Regions from separate parts of the Azospirillum brasilense genome, predicted to be linked through region 2. Evidence: predicted binding sites of a transcription regulator. Region 2 holds the regulator's gene; each other region holds the start of a gene.
The links. The regulator LexA, encoded in region 2, represses DNA repair genes until DNA is damaged. The targets are predictions, from matches to a motif close to ATGTTCTANTTTGGTTC.
Positions count from the first base shown of each region.

Region 1: a site for LexA is predicted at 8,481-8,497, ahead of D3869_RS24565 (putative DNA modification/repair radical SAM protein). Genes of this name have one in related genera too.
Region 3: a site for LexA is predicted at 8,520-8,536, ahead of D3869_RS09810 (S24 family peptidase). Genes of this name have one in related genera too.

Region 1 covers NZ_CP032347.1:543,792-553,503, forward strand. Annotated here, with positions in the region: gene D3869_RS24530 (Zn-ribbon domain-containing OB-fold protein) at 1-117, opposite strand, end outside; gene D3869_RS24535 (acetyl-CoA acetyltransferase) at 127-1,293, opposite strand; gene D3869_RS24540 (CaiB/BaiF CoA transferase family protein) at 1,737-2,939, shown strand; gene D3869_RS24545 (LysR substrate-binding domain-containing protein) at 3,077-3,982, shown strand; gene D3869_RS24550 (thioesterase family protein) at 3,992-4,501, shown strand; gene D3869_RS24555 (ABC transporter permease) at 4,761-7,301, shown strand; gene D3869_RS24560 (serine hydrolase domain-containing protein) at 7,314-8,372, opposite strand; gene D3869_RS24565 (putative DNA modification/repair radical SAM protein) at 8,520-9,712, shown strand, end outside.
Region 2 covers NZ_CP032345.1:2,778,151-2,787,862, forward strand. Annotated here, with positions in the region: gene gltA (citrate synthase) at 1-796, opposite strand, end outside; gene gltX (glutamate--tRNA ligase) at 891-2,303, opposite strand; gene D3869_RS13270 (ComEC/Rec2 family competence protein) at 2,444-4,645, shown strand; gene lexA (transcriptional repressor LexA) at 4,671-5,369, opposite strand; gene D3869_RS13280 (molybdopterin molybdotransferase MoeA) at 5,538-6,755, opposite strand; gene moaC (cyclic pyranopterin monophosphate synthase MoaC) at 6,755-7,249, opposite strand; gene D3869_RS13290 (GNAT family N-acetyltransferase) at 7,246-7,698, opposite strand; gene trpC (indole-3-glycerol phosphate synthase TrpC) at 7,743-8,531, opposite strand; gene trpD (anthranilate phosphoribosyltransferase) at 8,528-9,601, opposite strand; gene D3869_RS13305 (anthranilate synthase component II) at 9,598-9,712, opposite strand, start outside.
Region 3 covers NZ_CP032345.1:2,025,350-2,035,061, forward strand. Annotated here, with positions in the region: gene D3869_RS09755 (acetyltransferase) at 1-310, opposite strand, end outside; gene D3869_RS09760 (aspartate-semialdehyde dehydrogenase) at 307-1,326, opposite strand; gene D3869_RS09765 (hypothetical protein) at 1,459-1,722, shown strand; gene sdhC (succinate dehydrogenase, cytochrome b556 subunit) at 1,971-2,360, shown strand; gene sdhD (succinate dehydrogenase, hydrophobic membrane anchor protein) at 2,372-2,767, shown strand; gene sdhA (succinate dehydrogenase flavoprotein subunit) at 2,774-4,555, shown strand; gene D3869_RS09785 (succinate dehydrogenase iron-sulfur subunit) at 4,586-5,362, shown strand; gene D3869_RS09790 (hypothetical protein) at 5,450-5,653, opposite strand; gene D3869_RS09795 (branched-chain amino acid aminotransferase) at 5,807-6,655, shown strand; gene D3869_RS09800 (hypothetical protein) at 6,793-7,389, shown strand; gene D3869_RS09805 (hypothetical protein) at 7,403-7,735, opposite strand; gene D3869_RS09810 (S24 family peptidase) at 7,810-8,442, opposite strand; gene D3869_RS09815 (hypothetical protein) at 8,639-9,004, shown strand; gene D3869_RS09820 (hypothetical protein) at 9,001-9,429, shown strand; gene D3869_RS33040 (hypothetical protein) at 9,496-9,712, shown strand, end outside.

The sequences.
Region 1 (9,712 bases), on a different replicon from region 2:
CCCGGTCTCCGGGCAGCGCTGGATCAGGAAGCGCCCCTCGCGCGCCGCCTCCCAGAAGGGGGCGGAGGTCTCGTCCTGGACGGGCGGGATGGTCATGCTGGTCGTTGGGGCGGTCATCGGGGCACCTTACCGGGCAAGGATGGCGGTGGCGGCGGAGCAGAAGGTGCCGCCAAGCCCATGGGCCAGGGCGATGCGCGCGTCGGTCACCTGGACGCCCGGCCCCTCGCCGCGGAGCTGGCGGACGCTCTCGATCAGCGTGAAGATGCCGCGCTTGCCGGGGTGGTTGGACGACAGCCCGCCGCCGTCGGTGTTGGTCGGCAGGCTGCCCCCCAGCGTCAGATTGCCGTCCGCGACGAAGGCGCCGCTCTCCCCGCGCCCGCAAAAGCCCAGATCCTCCAGCGCCAGCATCGGCGTGATGGTGAAGGCGTCGTAGATCTGCGCCACGTCGATCTCGCCGGGGGTCAGCCCGGCCATGGCGAAGGCGCGCGGGCCGGACAGCGCCGCCGGGGTGGTCAGGTCGTCAGGGATCTGGCTGTTCTGGGTGCGCGCCACGGCGGCCCCGTAGCCGACCAGATGGACCGGCGGCTTCTTCAGGTCGCGCGCCCGCTCCCGGCTGGTCATCACCACGGCGCCGCCGCCGTCGGTCACCACACAGCAGTCCAGCCGGCGCAGCGGCGACGCGATCATCGGCGAGGCCAGCACGTCGTCCACCGTGATCGGCTTGCGCAGCCGGGCGTCGGGGTTCTTCGCGGCGTGCTCGCGGAAGGTCACGGCCACCTGGGCAAGCTGTTCCGGCGTGGTGCCGTAGAGATCCATATGGCGACGGGCGAACAGGCCGTAGGTTGAAATCAGCGTCGGCGCGTAGGGAATTTCGTACTGGCCGGGGCCGGCGGGGAAGACGAAGGGGTCGAAGGACGGGCTGCTCAGCGGCCACCAGCGCGGGCAGGCGGCGTAGCTGATGACCACCACCTCGGCCAGCCCGGTGGCGATGGCCGCCGCCGCCTGTCCGGCCTGAAGGATGTAGGAGCAGCCGCCGACGTCGGTGCTGTTCACGTAGGTCGGCGCGATCCCGATGTATTCGGCCAGTTCGACCACATCCATGGTGCTGCCGCCCTCGGCCCAGTCGCCGGAGGCCGCGCACAGCCCGTCCACGTCCTTCAGCGTCAGCCCGGCGTCGTCCAGCGCGCCGAGGATGCATTCCATCTGAAGGGCGAAGGGGTGGACGCGCGGCGCATCCCGGCGGGGCGATTCAAAAACGCCGGCGATGGCCGCCTTTCCCGAAAGATCGATCACGCGCGGGTTGTCCTTTCCTGGTTGTGGAAGGCCGCGCATCGCTGCCGCGACGCGCGCCGAGCGGCTTCAGTGGACAGGCGATGAGAGTAAAGAGGCCGCCCGCCTCGGAAATCATGAAGACTATCCGATGGCCGGCAGAGTTTTCGATCAGGCCGATCCGCTCCCGGCAAGATCAAGACTACCGGACACAGTTCGTGTCACAAGCAGAAAAAACGATGCGGTCCGGTGCACGGAACGCACCAATGCTGCGCCCAACGAATCCGCGGAACGGTGCCTTCCATGCACCGGATTGGGCCAAACTAAGCGATTGTTTTCCGGCCGCCGTGGCGCAAGCCTTTGGGTATCGCATTCCCGCCGCCGCCCTGGACCGGACCGGTTTCCAGCCGGGCGCGCGGCCCCGCCCGGACCGCCTGCGCGGCGCCCGGCCATCCGAAGGATCATGCATGCTCAACACCGATACGCAACGCCGCGAAGGCCCCCTGGCCGGCGTGCGCGTGGTCGATCTCACGCACATGTTGGCCGGCCCCTACAGCACGTGGCTGCTCGGCGCGCTGGGAGCGGAGGTCATCAAGATCGAGCGTCCCGGCAAGGGCGATTTCACCCGCATCATTGCCCCCTTCAGCGATGAGGAGAGCATTTACTTCCTCAGCGTCAACCGCAACAAGCGGAGTCTGACGCTCAACTTGAAGGAGGAAAAGGGGAAGGAGATTTTCAAAAAAATCGTCGCCACCTGCGACGTGCTGGTGGAGAACAACCGGGCCGGGGCGATGGACCGGCTGGGGCTGGGCTACACCGATCTAAAGGCGGTCAATCCACGGCTGGTCTACGCCTCGATCTCCGGCTTCGGGCAGGACGGCCCCTACCGCCACCGCCCTTGCTTCGACGTGGTGGCCCAGGCGATGTCCGGCATGATGAGCATCACCGGCGAGCCAGGCGGCGATCCCTGCCGGGTCGGCGCGTCGATCGGCGACATCGGGTCCAGCCTGTTCGCCGCCGTCGGCATCCTCGCCGCCCTGCAGAAGCGGGCGAGCACCGGCGAGGGCAGCTTCATCGACGTGGCGATGCTCGATTGCCAGCTCGCCCTGATGGAGAACGCCATCGCCCGTTTCCTGAACGCCGGGGAGACGCCGCGGGCGCTGGGCAGCCGCCACCCGCTGATCGCCCCCTTCCAGGCCTTCCCCACCGCCGACAAGCCGATCGCCATCTGCGTCGACACCAACGAGCAGTGGGACCGGATGTGCCGCGCCATGGGGCTGGAGCATCTGCTGTCCGACCCGCGCTTCCCCACCGGCTCGGCCCGCAACGCCAACCATGCGGAGCTGGAGCCGCTGCTGCGCGAGGTCTTCCTCACCCGCGGGCGCGACGCTTGGCTGGACGCGATGGAGGACGCCGACGTGCCGGCCAGCCCGATCAACAGCGTGCCGGACGCGCTGAGCGATCCCCAGGTGGTCCACCGCAAGATGGTCGTGGAGGTGCCGGAGGGCTCGGGCAAGCGCTTCGCCGCCGTGCCGATCACCATGCCGGAGGCCCCTCTGCCCGCCGAAAGCCCGGCGCCGCGGCTGGGCGAGCACACCGACGCCATCCTGGCGGATCTCGGCTTCAGCCCCGACGAGATCGGCGCCTTCCGTCGCGACGCGGTGGTGTGATGGCCGGCGGCGCGGGGGGAGAGCGGCGGGTGGCGGGCGGCGAAGGGGCGCGTGCGGTGCTGGCGGAAATGTTTCATACTGCCGCCGGGATCGCCCCCAGCCTCGCCCCGGCTTCCGTCCACAGCCCAAAGGTCCGCATGGCGCGCCGCCTTCCGCCCCTTCTCGCCCTCCGCGCCTTCGACATCTTCGCCCGGCAGGGCACGGTGCGGGCCGCCGCCGACGAGCTGGCGGTGTCCCACACGGTGGTGTCGCGCCACATCCAGAATCTGGAACAGGCGGTGGGGGTGAAGCTGGTGGCGAAGTCGGGGCGCGGCCTGTCCCTGACCCGCGAGGGCATCCGCTACGCCGCCCAGCTCCGCCGCGCCTTCGACCTGATCGGCGAGGCGAGCAACGAGCTGCGCAACGGCGGGATGGAGGCGGTGCACATCTGCTGCCTCGCCGGGCTGGCGTCGCGCTGCCTGCTCGCCCGCCTGCCGGAGTTGGAGGAGGCGCTGACCGGGCGGGAGGTGATCCTTCAGCCGACCTCGACCCGCCCCGACTTCAGCCGGGAGGAGGCCGACGCGGAGATCATGTATCTGGAGGACGGCGGCTCCGTCGCCGACGGGCTGCGCTCGGAAATGTTCGCGCGGCCGCGCATCCTCGCCATCGCCAGCCCGGAGTTCAAGGCGCGCTACCCGGACGTGCGCACGCCCGCCGACCTCGTCGGCCTGCCGCTGATCCACGAGCAGTCCACCGGCATGTGGGAAGCCTGGCTGGAGGAGGCCGGCATCGCCGACATTCCCCGGCTGCGCGGCCCCCGGCTGTGGCAGGCGCACTTGACCATCGAGGCGGCCCGGCTGGGGCGCGGGGTGGCGCTGGTCAGCGACCTGCTGGTGACCGAGCCGCTGGCCAACGGCGAACTGGTGGAGATGGTGGACAGCAACGTCACCATCGGCGGCTATTACTTCATCGCCCCGGTCCACCGCTGGAACACGCCGGTGATCTCGGCCATCCGGCAATGGCTGCGCGGCGTGTTCCCGCCGGACCAGACCTCCACCTTGTAAGGCACTTCCATGACCCAGGACCACGCCCTGCCGCCGGACATCCTGCCGTCCGACATCCTGCTGTCCGGCGTGCACACCGTCGACGAGAGCTGGATCGACCTCTACGGCCACATGAACATGGTGCGCTACGTCGCCCTGTTCGACGAGGTCGGCTATGCCCTGATGGAGCAATGGGGGCTGGGCGAGACCTACACGCGGGACGAGGGGCTCGGCCTGTTCGTCGTCGATGTGGCGGTGCATTACCGGCGGGAGCTGCGCGCCGGCACGCCCTTGCAGGTGGCCCTGCGGCTGCTCGACGCCGACGACAAGCGGCTGCTGAGCCTGCTGGAGATCCGCCGGACCGACGACGGCACGGTCGCGGCGACCATGGAGCAACTGTCGATCCACGTCGATCTGGGCACCCGCAAGGTGACGCCCTTTCCGCCGACGCTTGCGGAGCGCCTGCGCGCCCTGGCGACGGTCCAATCCGCCCATCTCCTGCCGCCCCGCCACCGGCGACGGCTGCACATCCGGGGATAGCAGCGCCCGCAATCGCCTTTATGACCCTCGCCCCTCCGGGGAGAGGGAGGGGACCCGCGCCGTAGGCGTGGGGAGGGTGAGGGGGCCGGTGCGCCTTCGGTGCACCGCCAAGGGGCATGCTGCCCCTTGGCAATCCCCTGGCACAGGCTGCGCCTGTGCTGCCCCCTCACCCTGACCCTCTCCCCGGAGGGGAGAGGGGAACTTCAAACGCGACAGCGAGGCGGCCAAAACGGTTGCCGGCCGGCGGGACCTTCACGATATGTCCGCCATGACTCATCTGCGCATCGCGTTGCGGCTGGCTTGGCGGGACCTGCGGGGCGGCGTCGCCGGACTTTGGATCGTTGTCCTTGGCGTGGCGCTGGGGACCGCCATGATGGCCGCCATCGGCTCGCTCAGCGGCGGCGTGCTGGACGGAATGCGGGCCACCGCGCGCGAGGCGGTCGGCGGCGATCTCTCCCTGCGCCTGTTCCACGCCCCGGCGACGCCGGAGCAGCGGGCCGTCCTCGACACGATGGGCAGGGTCGGCGAGACCGCGGAACTGCGACCCGTTGCCTCGGCGGTGAACGGTGACACCCGCGCCCTGGTCGAGCTGAAGGCGGTCGAGGAAAGCTACCCGCTGGTTGGCACGGCGGCGGTGTCCGGCGCCGCGTCCCTCGCCGAGGCGCTGGCCCATCGGGACGGGCGATGGGGAGCGGCGGTGTCCGCCGACCTCCTCGACGCGCTGGCGCTGGGCGTCGGCGACCGGCTGCGGCTCGGTGCCGCCGAGGTCGCGATCCGCGCCGTTCTGGAACATGAGCCGGACCGGACCTTCCGCGCCTTCTCCCTCGGCCCGCGCGTCGTCATCGACCGCCGGGCGCTGAACGCGACGGGCCTCGCCGAGCCGGGGATGCCCGTCTACTGGTATTATCGCCTCCTCCTGCCGGAAACGGCCCGCTCCGACGAAGTCCTGCGCGATCTGGAACGCCGCTTTCCCGACGCCGGATGGCGGATTGTCGACGCAGCCCACGGCATTCCGGGCGTGGACCGCACCGTGCATCTCGCCCGCGCGCTGTTCCTTCTCGGGTCGCTGTCGATCCTGCTGATCGGCGGTGTCGGCGTCAGCCGGGCGCTGTCGGCGCACCTCGCCCGGCGGTTGCCGGTCCTGGCGACGCTGAAGGCGCTGGGCGGTTCGCCACGCCTTCTCTTCACCGCCTTCCTGATCCAGACGCTGGCGGTGGTCGGCGTGGCGCTGCTGATCGGCCTGGGCACCGGCGCCCTGCTGGCCGCCATGGCCGTGAACGCGCTGCCTCTCGACTGGATGCCGGAGACGGGCGGCGCCGTCGATCCGGCGGCCCTGCTGTTGGCGGGGGCGGTCGGGCTGCTGGTGGCCCTGCTCTGCGCCGTGCCGCCGCTGGCCCGCGCCGCCGGAACCAGCCCCGCGGCGATCTGGCGGGGAGTAGTGGACGACCGGACGCGTTCCGTGGGCTGGCGGACCCGTGGCGCCATCGCGCTGCTCGGGCTGGCGCTCACCGGCCTTCTCGCCGCCTGGACGGGGATGCCGATCGCGGTCGCCGGTTTCCTCCTTGTCGCCGGGCTGGTGGCGGCGGGGTTCGCGCTGCTCGGGCGCGGGCTCGCCAGCATGGCACGCCGGCTGGCGCACGGACGGCGACCGGTGGTCCGGCTGGCCGTCGCCAACCTCGGTCGGCCCGGTGCCCCGACGGTCCCGATGGCGGTCGCGCTGGGCATCGGCCTGACTCTGCTGGTGGCGGTCGGTGTGGTCGGACGGTCGGCGACCGGCCATGTCGCGGCGACGCTGCCGGCGCTGACGCCTTCCGTCGTCGTTCTGAACATTCACCCGCCGGACGGAAAGCGTCTGAGCGAACACCTGTACGCCCTCCCCGGCGTCGAACGGGTCAAGACGGCGCCGTTCCTGCACGCCCGGATCAGTCGCCTCAACGGCATCGCCATCACCGAGGCGGACGCCCCGCGCTCCGTCGGCTGGGCGGTGCGCGGCGACCGTGGACTGTCCTGGCGCGACCGCCCCGCCCCCACTGACCGGATCGTCGCGGGGAGTTGGTGGCCCGAGGGCTATACCGGCCCGCCGCTCGCCTCGCTGGACGCGCAGGTCGCCCGCCGGCTGGGGCTGTCGGTGGGGGACCGCCTCACGCTGGCCCTGGCAAGCGGCCCGGTGACCGCGACGGTCGCCAACCTCCGGCGCATCGACTGGACGCGGCTCGACCTGGACTTCCCGGTTCTCCTCTCCCCCTTCCCCGAACCGCCGCCGCACAGCCTCGTCACTGCCGTCTGGTCCTTGCCCGAAGCGGTTCCGGCGGTTGAGGCGGCGGTGACGCAGGCAATCCCGCAAGCCCCCACGATCCGCGTGGCGGAGGTTCTGGACACGCTCGGCTCGACCGTCCAGACCGTGCGAGGGCTTCTCGACGGCCTGTCCGCCGTCGCTCTCGGCGCGGCGGCCGTGGTCCTTCTCGGCGCCATCGCCAGCAGCGCCCGGCGCCGGCTTCAGGAAATGGCGATCCTGCACGCCCTCGGGGTCGGGCGGCGTTCGATGGTCCAGGCGGTGGTGCTGGAGTTCGTCCTCCTAGGCGCCGCCGTCGCCGCGGTCGCGGTGCCGCTCGGCTGGGTCGGCGGCGCGGCGGTGGTCGCCGGCCTTGCCGAGGGCGCTCCCCTCCCCGGAGGCGCTGTTCCCCTGGCCGCCTTTCTTGGCACCATCGCCGCGATGGCGGCGGTCGGGGCCGTGCTGGTGGCTTGGCTGCCGCGACGGAACGTGATGCGGCGCCTGCGCAGCACCCCCCTGTCCGCCTGATCCGCCGGCCCGTCAGGCCATCTCCGCCGCCGGGATGATGTCGTCGGTCAGCAGGGCGTTGAGCAGGCCGACATGCCCATCCGACCGCGCCGGGCGGGTGGGGTCGGAGGTGACGACGACCGTCAGCCCCAGGCTGGGCACCAGATAAAGCATCTGCCCGCCATAGCCGCGCGCGTAGGCGATGCGGTGCCCCTTCGCCTGGGCGAGGAACCAGCCGTACCCGTAGTCGTCGCCGGAGAAGGGAGAGCGCGTGCGCGGCACCCAGGAATCCCGCACCCAGGCGGTGCTGATGACCGGCTGCCCGTTCCACAGCCCGCCCTGCCGCCACAGCTCGCCGAAGCGGAACAGGTCGAGCGGCGACAGCGCCATGTTGTTCCCGCCGAGATAGAAGCCCTGCGGGTCGCGCGTCCATGACGGCACCTCGATCCCCAGCGGCTCGCCCAGCCAGTCCCGCGCCAGGGACAGCAGGCTGCGCCCCGACGCGCTGGACAGCGCCGCGCCCAGCAAATGGTAGCTCCCGGTCGAATAGAGCATGCGGGCGCCCGGCTCGGTGACGAAGGGACGGCGCAGCGCGTCGGCGATCCAATTGCGGCTGTTGATCCAGCGGCCGTAGCCCGGCCCGGAGGTCGGTTCCAGACCGGCCTGCATGGTCAGAAGGTCAGCGATGGTGATCCGGCGCACCCGTGGATCGACGCCCGCCGGAACCAGTCCCGGCGCCGCCTCGGCGAGGGTGACATCGACGCCGCGCAGGACCCCGCGGTCGATGGCAATGCCGGCGAGCGAGGCGGCAATGGTCTTGGACACCGACTTGACGTTCACGGCGCGGTTCACCGCCGGTCCCCGGAAAGCCTCCGCCGACACCACCTCGCCGTTCCGCCCGATGACCAGCGCGTGGATCTGTTCGAGCCCGGCCGCCCGTTTGACCGCCCTTTCCAGCAGCACCGGATCGAACGCGGCCCCGGCCGCGGGTTGGGCGGCAAGCAGCGGGCGCATCAGGCCGCCGAGGGACGCGGCAGCGACGGCGGCAAGGACGGTGCGGCGGCCGAGCCGCAACGGCGAGTTCGAGGTCATCCCGGATATGTGGTCCCGCGTCGCTGCCATCCAAGATTGCCCGAGAGGCCCTGATCGGACTTTGTCCCACCCGGCGCCGCACACGCCGCTTGCCTCCCCACCCCATGGGAACATATTAAGAACATGCAAGCAGCGTGGGATGGGATGATGGACGACGCCTTGATCGAGAAGCTCGGCATTCTGGCCGACGCGGCGAAATACGACGCCTCCTGCGCCTCGTCCGGCGCCAAGCCGCGGCGCGGCGGCAAGGAGGGGCTGGGCTCGACCACCGGCGCCGGCATCTGCCATGCCTACACGCCGGACGGGCGCTGCGTCTCGCTCCTGAAGATCCTGCTGACCAACCACTGCCTGTTCGACTGCGTGTACTGCATCAACCGGCGCTCCTCCAACGTCCGCCGCGCCCGCTTCACGGTGGAGGAGGTGGTGGAACTGACCCTCGGCTTCTACAAGCGCAATTGCATCGAGGGATTGTTCCTGTCCTCCGGCATCATCCGCTCGCCGGATCACACGATGGAGCAGATGATGCTGGTGGCGCGGACCCTGCGGCGCGACCACGGCTTCGCCGGCTACATCCACCTGAAGACCATTCCCGAAGCCAGCCCCTGGCTGATCGAGCAGGCCGGGCTGTGGGCGGACCGCCTGTCGATCAACCTCGAACTGCCTTCCGACCACAGCCTGAAGGCCTTCGCGCCGGAGAAGAACGGCGGCACCATCAAGGCGGTGATGGGGCAGGTCAACGAGCGCATCGTCGAGGCCAAGGAGGAGCGCCGCCGCTTCTCCCCCGCCGGCCAGAGCACCCAACTCATCGTCGGCGCCGACGACGCCACCGACCGCTCGGTGCTGGAGACCAGCGGCACGCTCTACCAGCGCTACGGGCTGCGCCGCGTCTACTACTCCGCCTTCAGCCCGATCCCGGAGGCCAGCTCTGTGCTGCCGGTCAAGCCGCCGCCTTTGCAGCGGGAGAACCGGCTGTATCAGGCCGACTGGCTGCTGCGCTATTACGGCTTCACCGTGGAGGAGATCGCGTCCGGCGGCGAGGGCGGGATGCTCGACCTCGGCATTGACCCCAAGCTAGCCTGGGCGCTGAAGAACCGCGAGCGCTTCCCGGTGGACGTCAACCGCGCCGACCGCGAGATGCTGCTGCGGGTGCCGGGGCTGGGCGCGCGCGCCGTGGACAAGATCCTGTCGGCGCGCCGCCATACCCGCCTGCGCATGGAGGATCTGGGGCGGCTGTCGAACGGGCTGCGGCGCGCCCGCCCCTTCCTGATTGCCGCCGATTACCACCCCGCGGGCGGGCTGACCGACCGGCTGGACCTGCGCCAGCGCTTGGTCACGCCGTC
Region 2 (9,712 bases):
AGGCGATGCCGGCGGCGATGCAGGCGAACGGGTTGGCGCCCGACGAGCCGGCCAGACGGACGGTCGAGGTCGAGGCGTTCTGCTCGTGGTCGGCGTGCAGGATGAAGATCTTGTCCATCGCCTTGGACAGGACCGGGTTGACCTTGTACGGCTCGCACGGCGTGCCGAAGGTCATGTAGAGGAAGTTCTCGGCATACGACAGGTCGTTGCGCGGGTACATGAACGGCTGGCCGACCGAGTACTTGTAGGCCATCGCGGCGATCGCCGGGATCTTGGCGATCAGGCGGTGCGCGGCGATCTTGCGCTGCACCGGGTCCTCGATGTCGGTCGAGTCGTGGTAGAAGGCCGAGAGGGCGCCGGTCACGCCGCAGAGAACCGCCATCGGGTGGGCGTCGCGGCGGAAGCCGCTGTAGAAGCGGGTCAGCTGCTCATGCACCATCGAGTGGCTGCGCAGGATGCCCTCGAACTCTTCCTTCTCGGCGGCGTTCGGCAGGTGGTTGTTGAGGAGGAGGAAGCAGACCTCCGGGAAGGTCGCGTGCTCGGCAAGGTCGTCGATGGCGTAACCGCGGTGCAGCAGAACACCCTCATCACCGTCGATGTAGGTGATCTTGGACTCGCAGCTGCCCGTCGAAGTGAAACCCGGATCGTAGGTGAAACAACCGGTCTCGGCGTAGAGCTTGCGGATGTCGATCACGTCCGGACCCGTGCTTCCCTTCATCACGGGCAGGCTGACCTGCTTTCCAGTCCGGTTGTCGATCAGGGTGAAGGTATCGGCCTTGTCCGCGGTTTGGGTCATCTCGGCACGTCCTTATCTTTAGGGTTGGGGCTTAACGCCCTTTTCGAATGCGCGCAGCATAGTTCTATGCCGGGCGGATATCAACGCACGGAAGTTATCCCCGTGCTGCAGTTGCGGCATCCTTCATCCGGGCCAGCGTTTCCGCCCGGCCGAGAAGCTCCGCCACCTCGAAGATCGGCGGCGACACGGTGGAACCGGTGAGCGCGGCGCGCAGCGGCTGGGCGATCTTGCCCAGCTTCTCGCCCCGTTCCTCGGCGAAGGCGCGCACCAGCGCCTCAAGCGCGGCGGCGGTGAAATCCGCCTCCGCCTCGAAACGGGCGGCGAGGTCGGTCAGGACGCCGCGGCCCTTCTCGTCCAACAGCGCGGCGGCCTTCTCGTCCATCGCCAGCGGACGGGCGGCGAGGTAGAAGCGGGCGCTCTGGGCGAGATCGACGACGGTGCGGGCGCGCTGCTTCAGCCCGTTCATGGCGCGGGTCAGCAGATCGCGCTCCGACTCGGTCAGCGCGCGGCCAAGCTCGGCTTCAAGCCGCGGCGCGGCCAGACCCACGAGGCGGGCGTCGTCGGCCTGCCGCATGTAGTGGGCGTTCAGGTTCTCCAGCTTGGCGAAGTCGAAGCGCGAGGGGGAGCGCCCGATGCCCTCCAGGTTGAACCACTCCACGGCCTGTTCGGTCGAGATGATCTCGTCGTCGCCGTGCGCCCAGCCGAGCCGCAGCAGGTAGTTGCGGATCGCCTCCGGCAGGTAGCCCATGTCGCGGTAGGCGTCGACGCCCAGCGCGCCGTGGCGCTTCGACAGCTTGGCGCCGTCCGGACCGTGGATCAGCGGGATGTGGCCGAACTCCGGCAGGTCCCAGCCCATGGCGTTGTAGATCTGGATCTGGCGGAAGGTGTTGGTCAGATGGTCGTCGCCGCGGATGACGTGGGTGACGCCCATGTCGTGGTCGTCCACCACCACCGCCAGCAGATAGGTCGGGGTGCCGTCGGCGCGCAGCAGGATCAGGTCGTCGAGCTGGGCGTTCTGCACCGTCACCTCGCCCTGGACGCGGTCCTTCAGAACCGTCTCGCCCTCCTGCGGCGCCTTCAGGCGGATCACCGGCTTCACGCCGGCCGGCGCCTCCGACGGGTCGCGGTCGCGCCAGCGCCCGTCGTAGCGCACCGGCTGGCCGGCGGCCTTCTGGGCGGCGCGCATCTCCTCCAACTCCTCGGGGCTCGCGTAGCAGTAATAGGCGCGGCCGGCGGCCAGCATCTGCTGCGCCACCTCGGCGTGGCGGTCCTTGCGGGCGAACTGGCTGACCGCGTCGCCGTCCCAGTCGAGGCCGAGCCAGGTCAGGCCGTCGAGAATGGCGTCCACCGCGGCGTCCGTCGAGCGCTGGCGGTCGGTGTCCTCGATGCGCAACAGGTACGTGCCACCGTTGCGGCGGGCGTACAGCCAGTTGAACAGCGCGGTGCGGGCACCGCCGATGTGGAGAAAGCCGGTGGGCGACGGGGCGAAACGGGTGACGACGGTCATGGGTGGCTCAATTCCGGGTTCGGCGCTGCTACAGTGCTGCGGCGGCCGCGCTGTGGCTGCTGCGGTGCGACTGCGGTGGTGCGGTGGTGTAACACATTAACGGCGCCGGAGGCATTTGCCTTGCGCGCATAGGCGACAGTATGGCCCACGGGGTTGAAGAGGGCATAGCCGGGGGTATGGCGGCGGAGGAGGGCGATGCCGCTCCGGTCCGTCGCGGCGTCGCCACGCGCCTTGCCGCGGCGGCTCTGGGATGCCTCGCCGCGGAGCGGGAGCGCTGGGCGCTTTGGCTGCCGGTGGGAACCGGGGCGGGCGTGGCGCTGTATTTCGGCCTGTCCGCCGAGCCGCCGCCCTGGCTGGGGCCGGGCGCTGCGGCTGGCTGTCTGGTTCTGCTGTGGCTGGCGCGGCGGCGTCTGGCGCCGGTCGTCCTGCTGTTGGGGTTGTTGAGCGTCGCTCTGGGCTTCGCCGCGGCGCAACTGCACAGCCTGGCGGCGGCGGCGCCGATGCTGACGCGCGAGCTTGGCCCGGTGCAGGTCACCGGGCGGGTGCTGGCGGTCGAACGGCAGCCCACCGGCGCGCGGCTGATGATCGGGGAGCCGACGGTGGAGCGGCTGGCCCCGGAAGCGACGCCGGAGCGGGTGCGCCTGCATCTGCCGGCCAAGGTGACCCCGCCGGAGGCCGGGACGGTGGTCCGGCTGCGCGCCATGCTCCACCCGCCGGCCGCCCCGGCGGAGCCGGGGGCGTTCGACCTGCAGCGGCGCGCCTATTTCGAAGGCTTTGGCGCGGTCGGCTTCGTCATGGGGGCCCCCGTCGTGCAGGAGGCGCCGCCGCCCGGCGGCTGGCGCCGGGTGACCGTGGCCTTCGAGCGGGCGCGCGCCGCCATCGCCGAGCGGGTGCGCGCCGCCGTGACCGACCCCGCGGAGGCCAGCGTCACCGCCGCCCTGCTGAACGGCGACGCGGCGGCGATTCCCGAGCCGATGATGGACGCCTTCCGCGACAGCGGTCTGGCGCACCTCCTGTCCATTTCCGGCCTGCATGTCGGCATCGCCGCCGGGATCGTCTTCTGGGTGGTGCGGGCGCTGCTGGCGCTGGCTCCCTGGATCGCGCTGCGCTGGCCGATCAAGAAGATCGCGGCGCTGGCCGGCATCCTGTCGGCGATCCTTTACACGCTGCTGGTGGGGGCGCCCTTGCCGACGCTGCGGTCGGTGCTGATGACCGGCCTCGTCATGGGTGCGGTCATCGCCGACCGGTCGCCGATCAGCATGCGGCTGGTCGCCTTCGCCGGCATCGTCACCGTCCTCTACGACCCGGAGGGGATGCTGGGGCCGAGCTTCCAGATGTCCTTCGCGGCGGTCGTCGCCCTGATCGCCGCCTTCGAGCGTTTCACGCCCTGGGCGGTGAGCCGGCGGCGCGAGATGGGCTGGCTCGGCAAGGGCGCCATGACGCTGGGCGGCATCGCCTTTTCCAGCGTGGTGGCGACGGTCGCAACGACGCCCTACGGGCTCTATCATTTCCAGCAGGTCGCCTTTTACGGCGTGCTGTCCAACATGGTGGCGATCCCCATCACGACGGTGTGGATCATGCCCTTGAGCCTGCTCTCCTACCTGCTGTTGCCCTTCGGGCTGGAGGGGCCGGCGGTGACGGCGATGAGTTGGGGCGTCCGGCTGGTCATCGAAACGGCGGAGCGGACCGCGGCGCTGCCCGGAGCGACGGCGTTCCTGCCGGCCATGCCGGACGCCGCCATCGCGGCGGTCACGCTGGGCGGGCTGTGGCTGGCCATCTGGACGGGGCGCTGGCGCTGGCTGGGGCTGGTGGCCTTGGCTGGCGGTATGGTCGCCCCGGCCTTTGCGCCGCGGCCCGACATTCTGGTGTCGGAGGACGGAAAATTGATGGCCGTGCGCAGCGCGGAGGGGATTCTCAGCCTCTCCACCGCCAGCGACGGGCGGGTCGCCAACAGCTGGAGGCGGCGCGACGGCATGGAGAAGCCGGAGGACAAGGCCGGTCAGGATGTCTGGCCGCTCGCCGGTGTCAGCCTCGACGGGCGGCTGCGCTGCGACGCCCTGGGCTGCCTCTACCGCGCGCAGGGAAAGACCGTGGCGCTGCTGCGCCAGCCGGACGCCTTGCCGGAGGATTGCGCGGTGGCCGATGCGGTGGTGACCGCGGTTCCGTCGCGCGGGTGCCGGGCGCCGCTGGTCATCGACCATTGGCGCTTGCGGCGGGAGGGCGCACACGCGCTCACCCTGTCGGACCAGGGTATCGGGGTGGAAAGCGTGCGTGGGCGGCGCGGCGACCGCCCCTGGACGATGGGCGGGATGCGGCCCGACAGAAAGACCGGGGCGCGCTGAAGCGCCGCCCCGGATCGTCCTGCCGTCAGTACTTCCGCACCAGACCGACGAGGCGGCCCTGCACCCGGACGCGGTCGGCGCCGAAGATGCGGGTCTCGTAGGCGGCGTTGGCCGGTTCGAGCGCCACGGTGTTGCCCTTGCGGCGCAGGCGCTTCAGCGTGACCTCGGCGTCATCGACCAGGGCGACGACGATCGAGCCGTTCTCCGCGCTGTCGCAGCGCTGGATGACCACCGTGTCATGGTCGAGGATGCCGGCCTCCACCATGGAATCGCCGGCGACCTCCAGCGCGTAGTGGTCGCCCATGCCGAGCATGGCGGCCGGAATGTCCACGAAGGCGGAGCTGTCGCGCAGCGCCTCGATGGGCGTGCCGGCGGCGATCCGGCCGTAGAGCGGAAGCTGAACCGATTCGGACGCCGGATTCGCTTCCCGCCCTGCGAAGCTGAAGTCGCCCTTGATGACGTTGGGCTGGAACTTGGCGCGCGGCGGCCGGGGGCGGGCGGTCTCCAGCCCCTCCGGCAGGCGCAGCACCTCCAGCGCGCGGGCGCGGTGGGGCAGGCGGCGGATGAAGCCGCGCTCCTCCAGCCCGGTGATCAGGCGGTGGATGCCCGACTTGGACTTCAGGTTGAGAGCGTCCTTCATTTCGTCGAAGGAAGGGGACACACCGCCCTGCCCGAGCCGCTCGTTGATGAAAAGCAGCAATTCATGCTGCTTGCGCGTGAGCATTTGTGCCTCCCGGCCGGTTCCGCACTAGATATGGAACAAAAGCAAAACGTTCCATCTTGTTCTAGTTTGGTTCTTAACCCCCGTCAAGCCCTACGGATGAAATCAATCGCAAATCGACGGACAGGACTCCCAAAGCGATTGCCAAAGGGATCGGGGGTGCAGAACGGATTAAAGCGACAGGACACCGCCGCTCAACGGGATCACCGTCACGCGGTCGCCCACGGCGGCGGCGGTTGCCTGCGGCTCGCGGACGATCAGGGCGTCGGCCCGGGCCAGCCGGGACATCATCGCGCTGTCCTGGCGCGGGAAGGGGGTGGCGACGGGCTCGCCGTCCGCTCCGGTGGACAGGGTGGCGCGCAGGAAATCCGTGCGGTCGTCGTTGGCCTTCAGCGGCGCGCCGAGCCGGGCCGCGAGCGTGGCGTTCTCGGCGGGCAGCCCCTGGAGACGGCGGAGGACGGGCACCAGGAACAGCACGGCGGCGACCCCGGTGGAGACCGGGTTGCCGGGCAGGCCGAGCAGCGGCACGCCGTTCGCCGTGCCGAAGATCAACGGTTTGCCGGGCTTCATGGCGACCCGGTAGAAGTCCAGCGACAGCCCGCCCAGCACGTCGCGCACATGGTCGTGTTCGCCTTGCGAGGCGCCGCCCGTGGTCACCAGCACGTCGCAGCCGGCCGCCCCGGCGGCCATGGCGGCGAGATGCTCCGGATCGTCCCTGGCCACGCCGAGGTTGTGGGCGAGCCCGCCCTGGCTGGTGACCAGCGCGCACAGGCCGAGCGCGTTGGAGCTGACGATCTGGCTCGGACCCAGCGGATCGCCGGGCAGGGCGATCTCGTCCCCGGTGGCGAGCACGGCGACCCGCGGGCGACGGTGGACGCGCAGCCAGGGCAGGTTGGCCGCGGCGGCCAGGGCGACGTCACGGGCGGTGAGCAGCCGTCCCTTGGGAAGCAACTCCTCTCCCGCGGTGAAGTCCAGACCGGCGGGGCGGATGAAGCGGCCCGCGGGCACGGCGCGCCCGACGCGCACGCGATCCCCGGCGTCCTCGCAATCCTCCTGCATCACCACGGCGTCGGCCCCGGCGGGCAGGGGGGCGCCGGTGAAGATGCGCACGGCCTCGCCCGCGCCGAGCGATCCGGCGAAGGCGTGGCCGGCCGCCGACTCGCCGATCCGGCGCAGGGTGACGGGCGCAGTCTCCGACGCCTGGACGATGTCGGCGGCGCGGACGGCCCAGCCGTCCATGGCGGCGGCGGCGAAGGGCGGCTGGGTCAGCCGGGCGACGGCGGGCTCCGCCAGGACGCGCCCCAGCGCGTCGGGCAGCGGCACCGTCTCCGCCGGCAGGGCGGTGAAGGCGGCGAGGATGCGGGCGCGGGCTTCACCGACCTGCAGCATCAGGCCGCGCTCCCCCATTCGCCGCTCTTGCCGCCGGCCTTGTGGAGCAGCGTCACCTCGGTGATGGTCATGCCGCGGTCCACCGCCTTGCACATGTCGTAGACGGTGAGTGCGGCGATCGACACGGCGGTCAGCGCCTCCATCTCCACCCCGGTCTGCCCCCTCAGCTTGCAGGTGGCGGTGATGTCCACGGCGTTGCGCTCGGGGTCGCAGGTCAGGTCCACCTTGACCGAGGTCAGCATCAGCGGGTGGCACAGCGGGATCAGGTCCGGCGTGCGCTTGGCCCCCATGATGCCGGCCAGCCGGGCCACCGACAGGACGTCGCCCTTCTTGACGCCGCCTTGCAGGATGAGCGCCAGCGTTTCCGGCTGCATCAGGACGGAGCCGCGGGCGGTCGCCGTTCGTTCCGTGTCGGCCTTGCCGGACACGTCCACCATCACCGCGCGGCCCTCGGCGTCGAAATGGGTGAAGCCGCTCGCGGGCTGGTCGGTCATAGGGGTTTCTCCATGAACAGGCTCAGCGGGTCCGGGCCGTAGGGGCCGAAGGGGCCGCGGTCGGCGAAGCCCTGCTTGCGGTATAGCGCGATGGCCTCGTCCTGATAGACGCCGGTTTCCAGCCGCAGCAGCGACAGGCCGGCGCCGCGCGCCTCGTCCTCGATGCGTTCCAGAAGGCGGCGTCCGATCTGGCCGCCGCGTGCGGTCGGCTGGACGAACATCCGCTTGACCTCGCCATAGCCGCCCTCGGTGTCGATGCGCACGGCCCCGCAGCCGACCACGGTTCCCGACCGCCGGGCGACCAGGAAGCGGATGTCCGGCTTGGCCAGCGACTGCAGGTCGAGCAGATGGTTGCTCTCGGCCGGGTAAAGGTCGCCCAGATAGCGGTCCAGCTCCTCGATGAGCTGAACCACCTCGTCCTGGAGCGGACTTTCAAGGGCAATGCTCACGTTCGGCACGTCGTCGCTCCTCCCCATTGCTTTATTCTTTGGTGTCAGGCGAGCAGGGCGCGGGTGGCCGCGGTCACATCCTTCTGCCGCATCAGCGATTCACCGACCAGGAAGCAGCGCGCGCCGACCGCCGCCATGCGCGACAGGTCCGCCGGGCTGTAGAGGCCGCTTTCGGCGACCAGCATCCGGTCGGCGGGCACGTGGGCCGCCAGTTCCTCCGTCGTGGCGATGTCCACCGCCAGAGTCTTCAGGTTCCGGTTGTTCACCCCCAGAAGCGGAGTCTTCAGCGCCAGCGCGCGGTCCAGCTCCTCGCGGTTGTGCACCTCGACCAGCACGTCGAGGCCCCAGGCGAGGGCGGCGTCCTCGATCTCGGCGGCCTGCGCGTCGCTCAGCGCCGCCATGATGATCAGGATGCAGTCAGCGCCCAGCGCGCGGGATTCGGCGATCTGGTAGGGATCGACCATGAAGTCCTTGCGCAGCACCGGCAGGTCCACCGCGGCGCGGGCGGACAGCAGATAGTCGTCGCAGCCCTGGAAATAGGGCTCGTCGGTCAGCACCGACAGGCAGGTGGCGCCGCCCTCGCGGTAGGCGCGGGCCAGCGACGGCGGGTCGAAGTCCGGACGGATCAGGCCCTTCGACGGGCTGGCCTTCTTGATCTCGGCGATCAGGCCGTAGCGGCCCCCGTCCACCGTGCGGCGCAGGGCGCGGATGAAGCCGCGCGCCGGGTCGGCGGCGCGGGCGGCGTCCTCCACCGCGGACAGCGGGCGGGCGGACTTGCGGGCTTGGACCAGCGCGCGCTTGTCGTCGCAGATGCGGGTCAGGACGTCGCTCATGGCGCGGCAACCGGTTCGTTGGTGGCGGACGAGTTGGTGATGGAAACAAGGTGCTGGAGCACGGCGCGGGCCGCCCCGCTGTCGATGGCGTCGCGGGCCCGCTCGACGCCCTCCTTCAGGTCGCCGGCCTTGCCCGCGACGTGCAGCGCGGCGGCGGCGTTCAGCAGAACGATGTCGCGGTAGGCGCCCTGGGCGCCGTCGAACAGCGCGCGGATGGCCTCGGCGTTCACATGGGCGTCGCCGCCCTTCAGAAGCTCTGGCCGGGCGCGGAAGATGCCGGCCTGCTCCGGCTCGATCTCGAAGACCGTGACCTCGCCGTCCTTCAACTGGGCGACGGTGGTCGGGCCGGTGGTGGTGATCTCGTCCAGCCCGTCGGAGCCATGGACGACCCAGGCGGCCTCCGACCCCAGCCGCTTCAGCACATGGGCCAGAGGCTCCACCCATTGCCTGGCGTAGACGCCGAGAAGCTGGCGCTTGGCGCTGGCCGGGTTGGACAGCGGTCCCAGCAGGTTGAAGATGGTGCGGGTGCCCAGCTCGACGCGGGTCGGGCCGACGTTGCGCATGGCGAGGTGGTGGCGCGGCGCCATCAGGAAGCCGATGCGCGCGTCCCACAGAGCCTTGCGCACCAGACCCATGTCGCAGTCGAGGTTGACGCCCAGGGCACCCAGCACGTCGGCGGCGCCCGACTTGGACGACATGGCGCGGTTGCCGTGCTTGGCCACCGGCACGCCGCAGGCGGCGATGACGACCGCGGCGGCGGTGGAGATGTTGTAGGTGCCCGAGCCGTCGCCGCCGGTGCCGCAGGTGTCGATGGTGCCGTCCGGGGCCTCCACCGGGATCGCCTTGGCGCGCATGACGCGGGCGGCCCCGGTGATCTCGTCCACCGTCTCGCCGCGCACCCGCAGCGCCATCAGGAAGCCGCCCATCTGCGACGGGGTGGCGTTGCCCGACATGATGATGTCGAAGGCCAGCGCGGCCTCCGGCTCGTTCAGGGCGTTGCCGGCGGCGACCTTGGCGAGGATCGCCTTCATGTCGGTCAGGTCGCCGTGCGGCGCGGACGGCGTGCTCATGCGGCGGTCTCCAGCCGGCGGGTCGTGTTCAGGAAGTTCTCCAGGATCTTGTGCCCGTGCTCGCTCTCGATGCTTTCCGGGTGGAACTGCACACCGTGGATCGGCAGCTCG
Region 3 (9,712 bases), 750 kb from region 2:
CCGTCAGATGCGGTCCGCCGTCGCGAGCGCGGGCGACCAGGGCGCGGCCGATCCCCCGGCCGTGCCACGCCGGATCGACGAACAGCGTGTCGATCTTGCACCCGGTCATGCCCAGGAAACCGACCGGCCGGTCGTCGCCGTCCACCGCGACCAGCAGCGCCGCCGCCGGAAGATACTGGTCGCGCACGAGGTCGGCGTAGAAGGCAATGTCCTCCTCGCTCAGGAAATCGTGCGTGCTGCGCACCGCGGCGAGCCAGACGGCAAAGAGGACCGGGGCGTCGTCCGGACGGGAGGAGCGGATCGGGATCACGCGTCGAGATACTCCTTCACCAGCAGCTCGGCGATCTGCACGGCGTTGAGCGCGGCGCCCTTGCGCAGGTTGTCGGTGGACGCCCAGAAGGACAGGCCGTTGTCCACCGTGTAGTCCTCGCGGATGCGGCTGACGAAGACCGGGTCGTCGCCGGCGACCTCGACCGGGGTGATGTAGCCGTCGTTCTCGTGCTGGTCGATCACCTGCATGCCCGGCGCCTTGCGCAGGATGCGGCGGGCCTCCTCGGCGGTCAGCGGCTCGACGCATTCGATGGTGATGGCGGCGGAATGGCCGATGAAGACGGGGACGCGGACGCAGGTCGCGCTCACCTTGATCTTGGGGTCGAGGACCTTCTTCGTCTCGACGTTCAGCGCCCATTCGTCCCGCGTCGCGCCGTCCTCCATGAAGGGGCCGACGTGGGGGATGACGTTGAAGGCGATCTGCTTGGAGAAGACGGACTTCTGCACCGGGTCGTTCACGTAGATGGCGCGGGTCTGGCCGAACAGCTCGTCCATGCCCTCCTTGCCGGCGTCCGAGGCCGCCTGGTAGGTGGAGACGACGACGCGGCTGATCGTGGCCTGCTCGTGCAGGGGCTTCAGCGCCATGGCCAGAAGGACGGCCGCGCCGCCGGGGCTGGCCACGATGTTCTTCGTCGCGTAGCCGGCGAGCGCGTCGGCGTTGACCTCCGGGACCACCAGCGGGACGTCGGGGTCCATGCGGAACTGCGGGCTGGCGTCGATCACCACGGCGCCCGCCGCGGCGGCGCGCGGCGCGTGGGCCGCCGAGACCTTGGCGTCCGCGGCGAACAGCGCGATGTCCACGCCCTTGAAGTCGAAGCGGGCGACGTCCTCCACCTTCAGCACCGCGTCCTCGCCGAAGGACACCTCCTTGCCGACCGCGCTGTCGGCGGCCAGGGCGATCACCGCGTCGGCCGGGAACCGGCGGTCGGCGAGGGTGGTCAGCATTTCCCGTCCGACGTTGCCGGTGGCGCCGACGACCGCGACTGTGTAGCCCATGGCGGTTAATCCCTGTGATATGCGGTGCGAAGAGGGCTTGAGGTATGCGGTTCCCAATGGAATTGCAACAGCGCCCGCGTTGTGACACCGTGTCCGCCCTATCACGAACGACCGCGACCGGCACACCGGGGCATGGCCACTCCGCTCGAAGACATCATCGCCAAGGCGATCAAGGACGCGGACAAGTCCTTCTTCAACGAGGACTACACCAAGCAGGCGCGTTCGGTGATGAACGCGCTGAAGAAGGCCGGCTACGAGGTCGCTCCGGTCCGCCCGCCCGAGGGGCTGGTGGAATGGGCCAAGGAGAACATTCCCTTCGGCCGGCTGCGTCCGGCGGAGCTGATTACCCAGATGTATTCGATGATGGTGGAGAATGTTCGCCGCTTCGACAAGTAATAGGCTGAACGGCGAAGCCGGGTTTCGGCCCTGGTAATACCAGCTGCAGCAAAGCCCGTTAGTTTTCAGGCACTTCCCGCGGTGCGCCATTTTGGCCACGGCCAAGTCCCTGCCGTTGACTCGTGTGCGGTAGAGGCGTAATTCAATCGCCAAACACAGCAGGGCTTAAAACTTTCGGTCTCGCATCACCCGCCGTCGCGGCAACAGCCCTCCTTGCCGCGACCGGTCGCCGAACTGAGGACGACGCAATGGCAAACGGCAGCGGTCGGCCGCTCTCTCCGCATCTGCAAGTCTACAAACTCCCCAGGACCGCGCTCCTGTCCATCACGCACCGCATCACGGGCGTGGGGCTGGCCGTGGGCACCCTTCTGCTGACCTGGTGGCTGGTCGCCGCTGCCACCAGCCCCGCCGCCTACGAGCGCGCGCAGCACTTCATCGGCTCCTTCTTCGGGCTGCTGCTGATGTTCGGCTGGTCGCTGGCGCTCTATTATCACCTGTGCAACGGCATCCGGCATCTGGTGTGGGACGCCGGCAAGTCGTTCGAGCTGAGCGAGGCCGAGCGCGGCAACCAGATCGTCATCGGTGCGGCGGCCGTGCTGACCGTGCTGACCTGGATCATCGGCCTGGCCGTGTGGTGAGGAGAGAAGACATGGCGTCCAACAGCAAGACCCTCCGCTCGCCGCTGCAGATCGCGCGCGGCCTGGGCTCCGCCAAGCACGGCACCGAGCATTGGTGGCACCAGCGCGTGACCGCCATCGCCCTGGTTCCGCTGACCATCTGGTTCGTCTTCGGCGTGATCCGCCATCTGGGCGCCGATCACGCGGCCTTCGTCGCGTGGCTGGAGTCGCCCTTCTCGGCGCTGATGATGGTGCTGACCGCCGTGGTCACCTTCCACCACGCCCAGGCCGGGCTGCAGGTGGTGATCGAGGACTACGTGCACAATGAGATGGCGAAGATCCTGAGCATCCTGGCCGTGAAAGCCCTGTGCTTCGTGCTGGGTGCCGCCTGCGTCATCGCCGTCCTCAAGATTTCGTTCGGAGCCTGACGAGCCATGGCCGCCTACGATATTATCGATCATTCCTATGACGTCGTCGTCGTCGGTGCCGGCGGCGCGGGCCTGCGCGCCACCTTCGGCATGGCCGAGAAGGGCCTGAAGACGGCGTGCATCACCAAGGTCTTCCCGACCCGCTCGCACACCGTGGCCGCCCAGGGCGGCATCTCGGCGGCGCTCGGCAACATGAGCGAGGACGACTGGCGCTTCCACATGTACGACACCGTCAAGGGGTCGGACTGGCTGGGCGACCAGGACGCCATCGAGTACATGTGCCGCGAGGCCATCCCGGCGATCATCGAGCTGGAGCACTACGGCGTGCCCTTCTCGCGCACGCCGGAAGGCAAGATCTACCAGCGCGCCTTCGGCGGCATGACCGCCCATTACGGCAAGCAGCAGGCCTACCGCACCTGCGCCGCCGCCGACCGCACCGGCCACGCCATCCTGCACACCCTCTACCAGCAGTCGCTGAAGCACGAGGCGGAGTTCTTCGTCGAGTACTTCGCGCTCGACCTCATCATGGAGGACGGCGTCTGCAAGGGCGTGGTGGCCTGGAACCTCGACGACGGCACCATCCACCGCTTCCGCGCCCAGCTCGTCGTTCTGGCGACGGGCGGCTACGGCCGCGCCTACTTCTCCGCCACCTCGGCCCACACCTGCACGGGCGACGGCGGCGGCATGGTGCTGCGCGCCGGCCTGCCGCTGCAGGACATGGAGTTCGTGCAGTTCCACCCGACCGGCATCTACGGCTCCGGCTGCCTCATCACCGAGGGCGTGCGCGGCGAGGGCGGCTACCTCACCAACTCCAACGGCGAGCGCTTCATGGAGCGCTACGCGCCGTCGGCCAAGGACCTCGCCTCGCGCGACGTGGTGTCCCGCTCGATGACCATCGAGATCCGCGAGGGCCGCGGCGTCGGTGAGCACAAGGACCACATCCACCTGCACCTGGAGCATCTCCCGCCGGAGATCATCCACCAGCGCCTGCCCGGCATCGCCGAGACGGCCAAGATCTTCGCCGGCGTGGACGTCACCAAGGAACCGATCCCGGTTCTACCAACGGTGCACTACAACATGGGCGGCATCCCCACCAACTTCCGTTGCGAGGTGGTCAACCCGACCGCCGAGGATCCGGACCGCGTGGTGCCCGGCCTGATGGCCATCGGCGAGGCGGCCTGCGTGTCGGTGCACGGCGCGAACCGCCTGGGCTCCAACTCGCTGCTCGACCTCGTGGTGTTCGGCCGTTCGGCGGCCATCCGCGCCGCCGAGATCGTCGAGAAGGGCAAGTCGGTGTCGTCGTCCGCCGCCGCGACCGACGTCGCGCTGGAGCGCTTCGACCGCATCCGCAACGCCAAGGGCTCGATCAAGTCGTCGGAGCTTCGCCTGGAAATGCAGCGGACCATGCAGAACAACTGCGCGGTCTTCCGCACCGGCGAGGTGCTGGAGGAGGGCGTCAGGCTCATCGACCAGACCTTCGCCAAGAAGAGCGACATGGCGATCAGCGACCGTTCGCTGGTCTGGAACTCCGACCTCGTCGAAGCCATCGAGCTGGACAACCTGCTGTACCAGGCGGTCGCCACGCTCCACTCGGCGAAGAACCGTCCGGAGAGCCGCGGCGCCCACGCCCGCGAGGACTATCCGGACCGCGACGACGAGAACTGGATGAAGCACACCGTCATCGAGGTGTCGGGCAAGGGCGAGACGAAGATCGGGTACCGCCCGGTCCATCTCTACACCCTGACCGACGAGGTGCAGGTGTTCCCGCCCAAGGCCCGCGTCTACTAAGGCGGCAAGAGCAAGGCAAGGATACGAACCATGGTCGAATTCAACCTGCCCGCCAATTCCAAGGTCGGCGTCGGCAAGACCATCAACGCCGCCAACGGCGCCAAGCGGGCGAAGACCTTCAAGATCTACCGCTGGTCGCCGGATGACGGACAGAACCCGCGGGTCGACACCTACGTCGTCGACCTCGACAAGTTCGGCCCGATGATCCTGGACGCGATCATCTACATCAAGAACAACGTCGACTCGACCCTGACCTTCCGGCGCTCCTGCCGCGAGGGCATCTGCGGGTCCTGCGCGATGAACATCGACGGCACCAACACGCTGGCCTGCCTGAAGGCCATCGAGGAGGTGAAGGGCGACGTCAAGATCTACCCGCTGCCGCACATGCCGGTGGTCAAGGATCTCGTCCCCGACCTGAAGCACATCTACGCCCAGCTCGCCTCGATCAAGCCGTGGCTGCAGTCGCAGTCGCCGGCCCCGAGCCGCGAGCGTCTGCAGTCGCCGGAGGACCGCGCCAAGCTGGACGGCCTCTACGAGTGCATCCTGTGCTTCTGCTGCTCGACCTCCTGCCCCAGCTACTGGTGGAACGGCGACCGCTACCTCGGCCCGTCGATCCTGCTCCAGGCCTACCGCTGGATCGTGGACAGCCGCGACGAGATGACGGGCGAGCGCCTCGACAACCTCGAGGACCCGTTCCGCCTCTATCGCTGCCACACCATCATGAACTGCACCAAGGCGTGCCCGAAGGGCCTCAACCCGGCCAAGGCCATCGCCGAGATCAAGAAGCTGATGGTTCAGCGCCGCTGATCCGTCCGTTTCGGTTCGTTGATGAGGAACGGGGCGCCTCCGCGAGGGGGCGCCCCGTTTGCATTGGTCCTTGGGCGGCGTCCTGGCTCACGCGAAGTCGGGGTCGGTGGGCCGGGACGGCGGCAGGTCGTCGTTGGGCAGGGGGGAGGGCATATCCTCCTGCGGGCCGGGGGTCGGCAGGTCCGGGTTGTCAGTCAGGGGGCCCGGGGTGGGAAGGTCCTGGCCCGGCGGCGGGAAGGGCGGGGCCGCGCGCAGCGGCTGCGGAAAGGCGCTCGAATAGGTCCAGCCCATGGGTCTGTCGCTCCCGGTGTGGTGAGGGTGTCCTGCATCAACCGTCCGGCTGGCCCGTCTGCGCAGGTTGACCGGCGGCGATGAGGGGGTATGCTTTTCGAGGGAGCGAACCATCCGGATAGAACCAACCCCAAGCCAAAAAGGGAGAAGATCATGGGCAGCACGGCCGGCCAGGCGTTGAGCTACATCCAGGGCGAATGGATCGCGGGCAACCCCGCCATCGTCGGCCCGATGACTCACGCGCTCTGGCTGTCTTCGGTCGTTTTCGACGGCGCCCGCGCTTTCCAGGGTGTGGCCCCCGACCTTGACCGCCACTGCGCCCGCGTCGTGCGCTCGGCCCAGGTGATGGGCCTCGCCCCCATGCTGACCGCCGGCGAGATCGAGGAGCTGTGCTGGGACGGCATCCGCCGCTTCCCCAAGGAGGCCGAGCTGTACATCCGCCCCATGTTCTACGCGGAGGAGGGCTTCGTCGCGCCCGACGCGGAGAGCACGCGCTTCGTCCTGTCGGTCTACGAGGCGCCGCTGCCCAGCGTCGCCGGCTTCACCGCCGGGCTGTCGAGCCGCCGCCGCCCGGTGCCGGACATGGCGCCGACCGAGGCCAAGGCCGCCTGCCTCTACCCCAACGCCGGGCTGGCCCTGAAGGAGGCGCGGGAGCGCGGCTTCGACAACGCCATCATGCTCGACCCCATCGGCAACGTCGCGGAATTCGCCACGGCCAACCTGTTCATCGCCAAGGACGGGGTGGTGCGCACGCCGGTGCACAACGGCACCTTCCTCAACGGCATCACCCGACAGCGCGTGATCGCCCTGCTGCGCGACGACGGCGTGACGGTGGAGGAGGCCACCCTGAGCCCCAGCGACGTGCTGGAGGCGGACGAGGTCTTCTCGACGGGCAATTACGCCAAGGTGGTGCCGGTCACCCGCGTCGAGCAGCGCGTCCTGCAACCCGGCCCCCTGGCGGCGCGGGCACGGGCGCTCTATTGGGAATTCGCCTTCCGCTGACCGGCGGCGATCGATCCCGAATGCCGGTTTCCGGGCGGTATGCGGCCCGGAAACCGGCTTGATGACTGGCCGGTTCCGCGGCATGATTCCGTCGAAACGGTGGGGCGGCCCACCGAAGGAATCCGTGGAGGAAGGGCATGCAATTCCGCGAACGGCGCCGCGTGATCCAGGTGATCCGCACCGTCTACGATCCGGACCTGAAGCGCGGGCGGTCGGAGCTGGTCGGGAAGATCGACAAGGCCGCCCCCGTGGTCACCGACAAGCTGCAGAAAAGCTGCACGCCGGAGGAGTTGTCGGAAATCCTCACCTATCTGGACGACCGTCACAACCGCCTGCGCAACGAGGCGGTGCGCGCCGGGGCGGAAACCCTGCCGGCCCAGATGCGGGAAGCCGCGGAGTATTTCCGCACCCACCGCGACGACGACGCGCGGGCCTTCGCCACGGAAATCCGGCTGGCGTGGGAGGAGTTGAAAACGGCCCTGCGCGAGTCCGGCTTTTCCAAAAGCAAGGTGTTGAAAAGGGGGGCGGACCGGGACAAGGTCGCGACGCTGCCGGAGGCGCCGACGCCCACTGTGTCTTTGAGCGTCGAGGGCGCGGCCGAACCGGTGAGCGTCCGGTCGCCCGCACAGCCGGTTCGCAAACCGCGCGCCAGGAAGGCGCGGGCCGTCTCCGCCGCCGCCGTGGAGGGGGCATCCCCGGACATGGACGGGGCCGGCAGCCCTCCGGCGGTCTGACGACCGCGCCGGTTCAGCCGCCTGCGCGAACCAGCGCGCTGGCGGCGTTGCGGTGATGGGTCAGCGCGGCGGTGAGGCGGGTCAACCAGACGTCGCTGGCCGTCCGGTCGGCGGGCAGGGCGCGGCGACGGTGCGCGGTGCCCCGGCGCGCCTCCTCGGCCAACCGGACATGCAGGCGAAGCGCGGCGGCCCGGGCCAGGACGGTGTAGCGCTCCACCCCTTCCAGAAGCGCAGCCCGCAAAGCGTCGCGTGGCGGCGCGTCATCGTGGTGGCGTTCCAACGCTTCGAGAAGGGCCAGATCTTCGAGACGCGAGGGGCGCGGAGGCGTTCTGGCGATTCCGGTCATGACCGGACGCTAGACCTTCGGACCGCCAATGTAAAGGAAAAATATCCTAGGACCGTGTGCCGCAGGGCTGACGCTTACTGGCTTGCCCAGACGATGCGGGCCATCCAGGCCACCTCGGCGCGCGGGATGCTGCGGTCCGGATGGGCGCGGTTGATGGAGATCAGCTCGATCTTCGTGGCGGTCTCGCGCAGGAGCTGCTTCGCCATCACCTCGCCGCCCTTGGTGCGGACGACGACGCGGTCGTTGCGCCGGATCTGCGCGGCGGGCGAGACGATGATGGTGTCGCCGTCGCGGTAGACCGGGTCCATGCTGTCCCCGGCGATCTCCAGCGCGTAGGCGTGGGGGTCGCCGATGCTGGGGAACAGAAGCTCGTCCCAGCCCACGCCCGAGGGAAAGCCGGCGTCGTCGAAGAAGCCGGCGTTGCCCGCCTGGGCGTAGCCGATGACCGGCACCCGCTGGAGCGAGCCGGCGCCCGCGGCATCGCCGACGAGGCTGACGAATTCCGACAGCGACGCGCCGGTCGCCTCCAGAACCTTGGACACGCTCTCCGTCGAGGGCCAGCGGAGCTTGCCGTCGCCGGTGGTCCGCTTGCTCTTGTTGAAGGTCGTCGGGTCCAGCCCCGCGCGCCGCGCGAGCCCGGAGGCCGACAGCCCGTGCTGGGCCGCGAGGCGGTCGATGGCCCGCCAAATGTCCGCATGTTTGAGCATGGGAGGATAATCACATAAACCGCCCGCCTCGTCCCTAGGAACCTATTCATATTTTCCTTGACGAAGGATTTTAATCAGTACATAACGTGAACATCTGTTCGCCAGCCGCGCGTGCCGCGGCCCATCCGGCGCTCCGCCCGAGAGCGATGTGGCGCCCGCGAACGCAAGAGCTGCAATTCCGAGGGAGACCCCACGCATGGTCCATCACCGCAACACGTCCATGGTCCTGTCCGACGCCGTCGGGGAGCCGTTCGGCAGCGCGGAGGAGGCGTGGTTCTGGTCGGTCCAGGCGCAGGACGCCAAGGCCGCCGGGGCGCGCATCGCCGCCGGGCGGGGGCTCGTCCAGCGCCCGTGCGAGCCCGGCGACGTGCTGTGCGCGGTGGATCGGCTGTACCGCCGCCGCCTGCTGATCCGCGACCATCTGCATGTGCTGGTTCATTACGGGCGCCGCCTGATGGCGCCGGACCCGGCGCGTTACCGCGAGCAGCGCGCCCACACCCTGTGGCGGGAGGCGTTCGACCGGCTCCGCCCGGTGCTGCGCGACAAGGGCATCGTTCAGTGAGCACGCCTCTGCCGCAGCCCTGCCAAGCGGGGCCCTGCCGGCCGGGAGCGGACGCGCCGCGCGCCTGGGTGGTCTTCCGGGGCGAGGCGGAACTGTGGTGGCTGCGCCTGCTGAAGCCGGGCTACCGCCACTGCTTCGCGCTGCTGCACGACGGGCGCCGCTGGGTGATCGTCGACCCGCTTTCGCCCTTCACCGACGTGTCGGTCCTCGATCTGCCCGCCGCCTTCGATCTGCCGGGCTGGTACCGCGGGTTGGGCATGGCGGTGATCCCGGCGCCGGTGCGGCGCGGTCTGACCCGCCCGGCCCCCTGGGGACCCTTCACCTGCGTGGAGGCGGTCAAGCGCCTGCTGGGGTTGCACGCGCCCGGTGTCCTGACGCCCTGGCAGCTTTACCGGCGGCTGGCGTGCTCCGCCGTCGGGTCCTGATCGGCGCCGCCGTCCCACCCCCGCTTCCAGTCGCCCTGTCTCACCACGAACAAGGAAACCCCGCCCATGGCGAACCTGTTCAAGGCGCCGCGGCCGACGGCGCCGCCGGCGCCCGCCCCGGACCCCGCGCCCACCCCCCAACCCACGCCGGCCCCCGCCCCCGAGCCTGTCCCCGCGCCGACCCCGGCGCCCGAGGCGGCTCCGGCGCCGGTTCCCGCCACGACGCCCTGGTGGAACACCGCCCCGGACCCGGTGCCGGCACCCGCCGCCCCGGTGGTCGAGG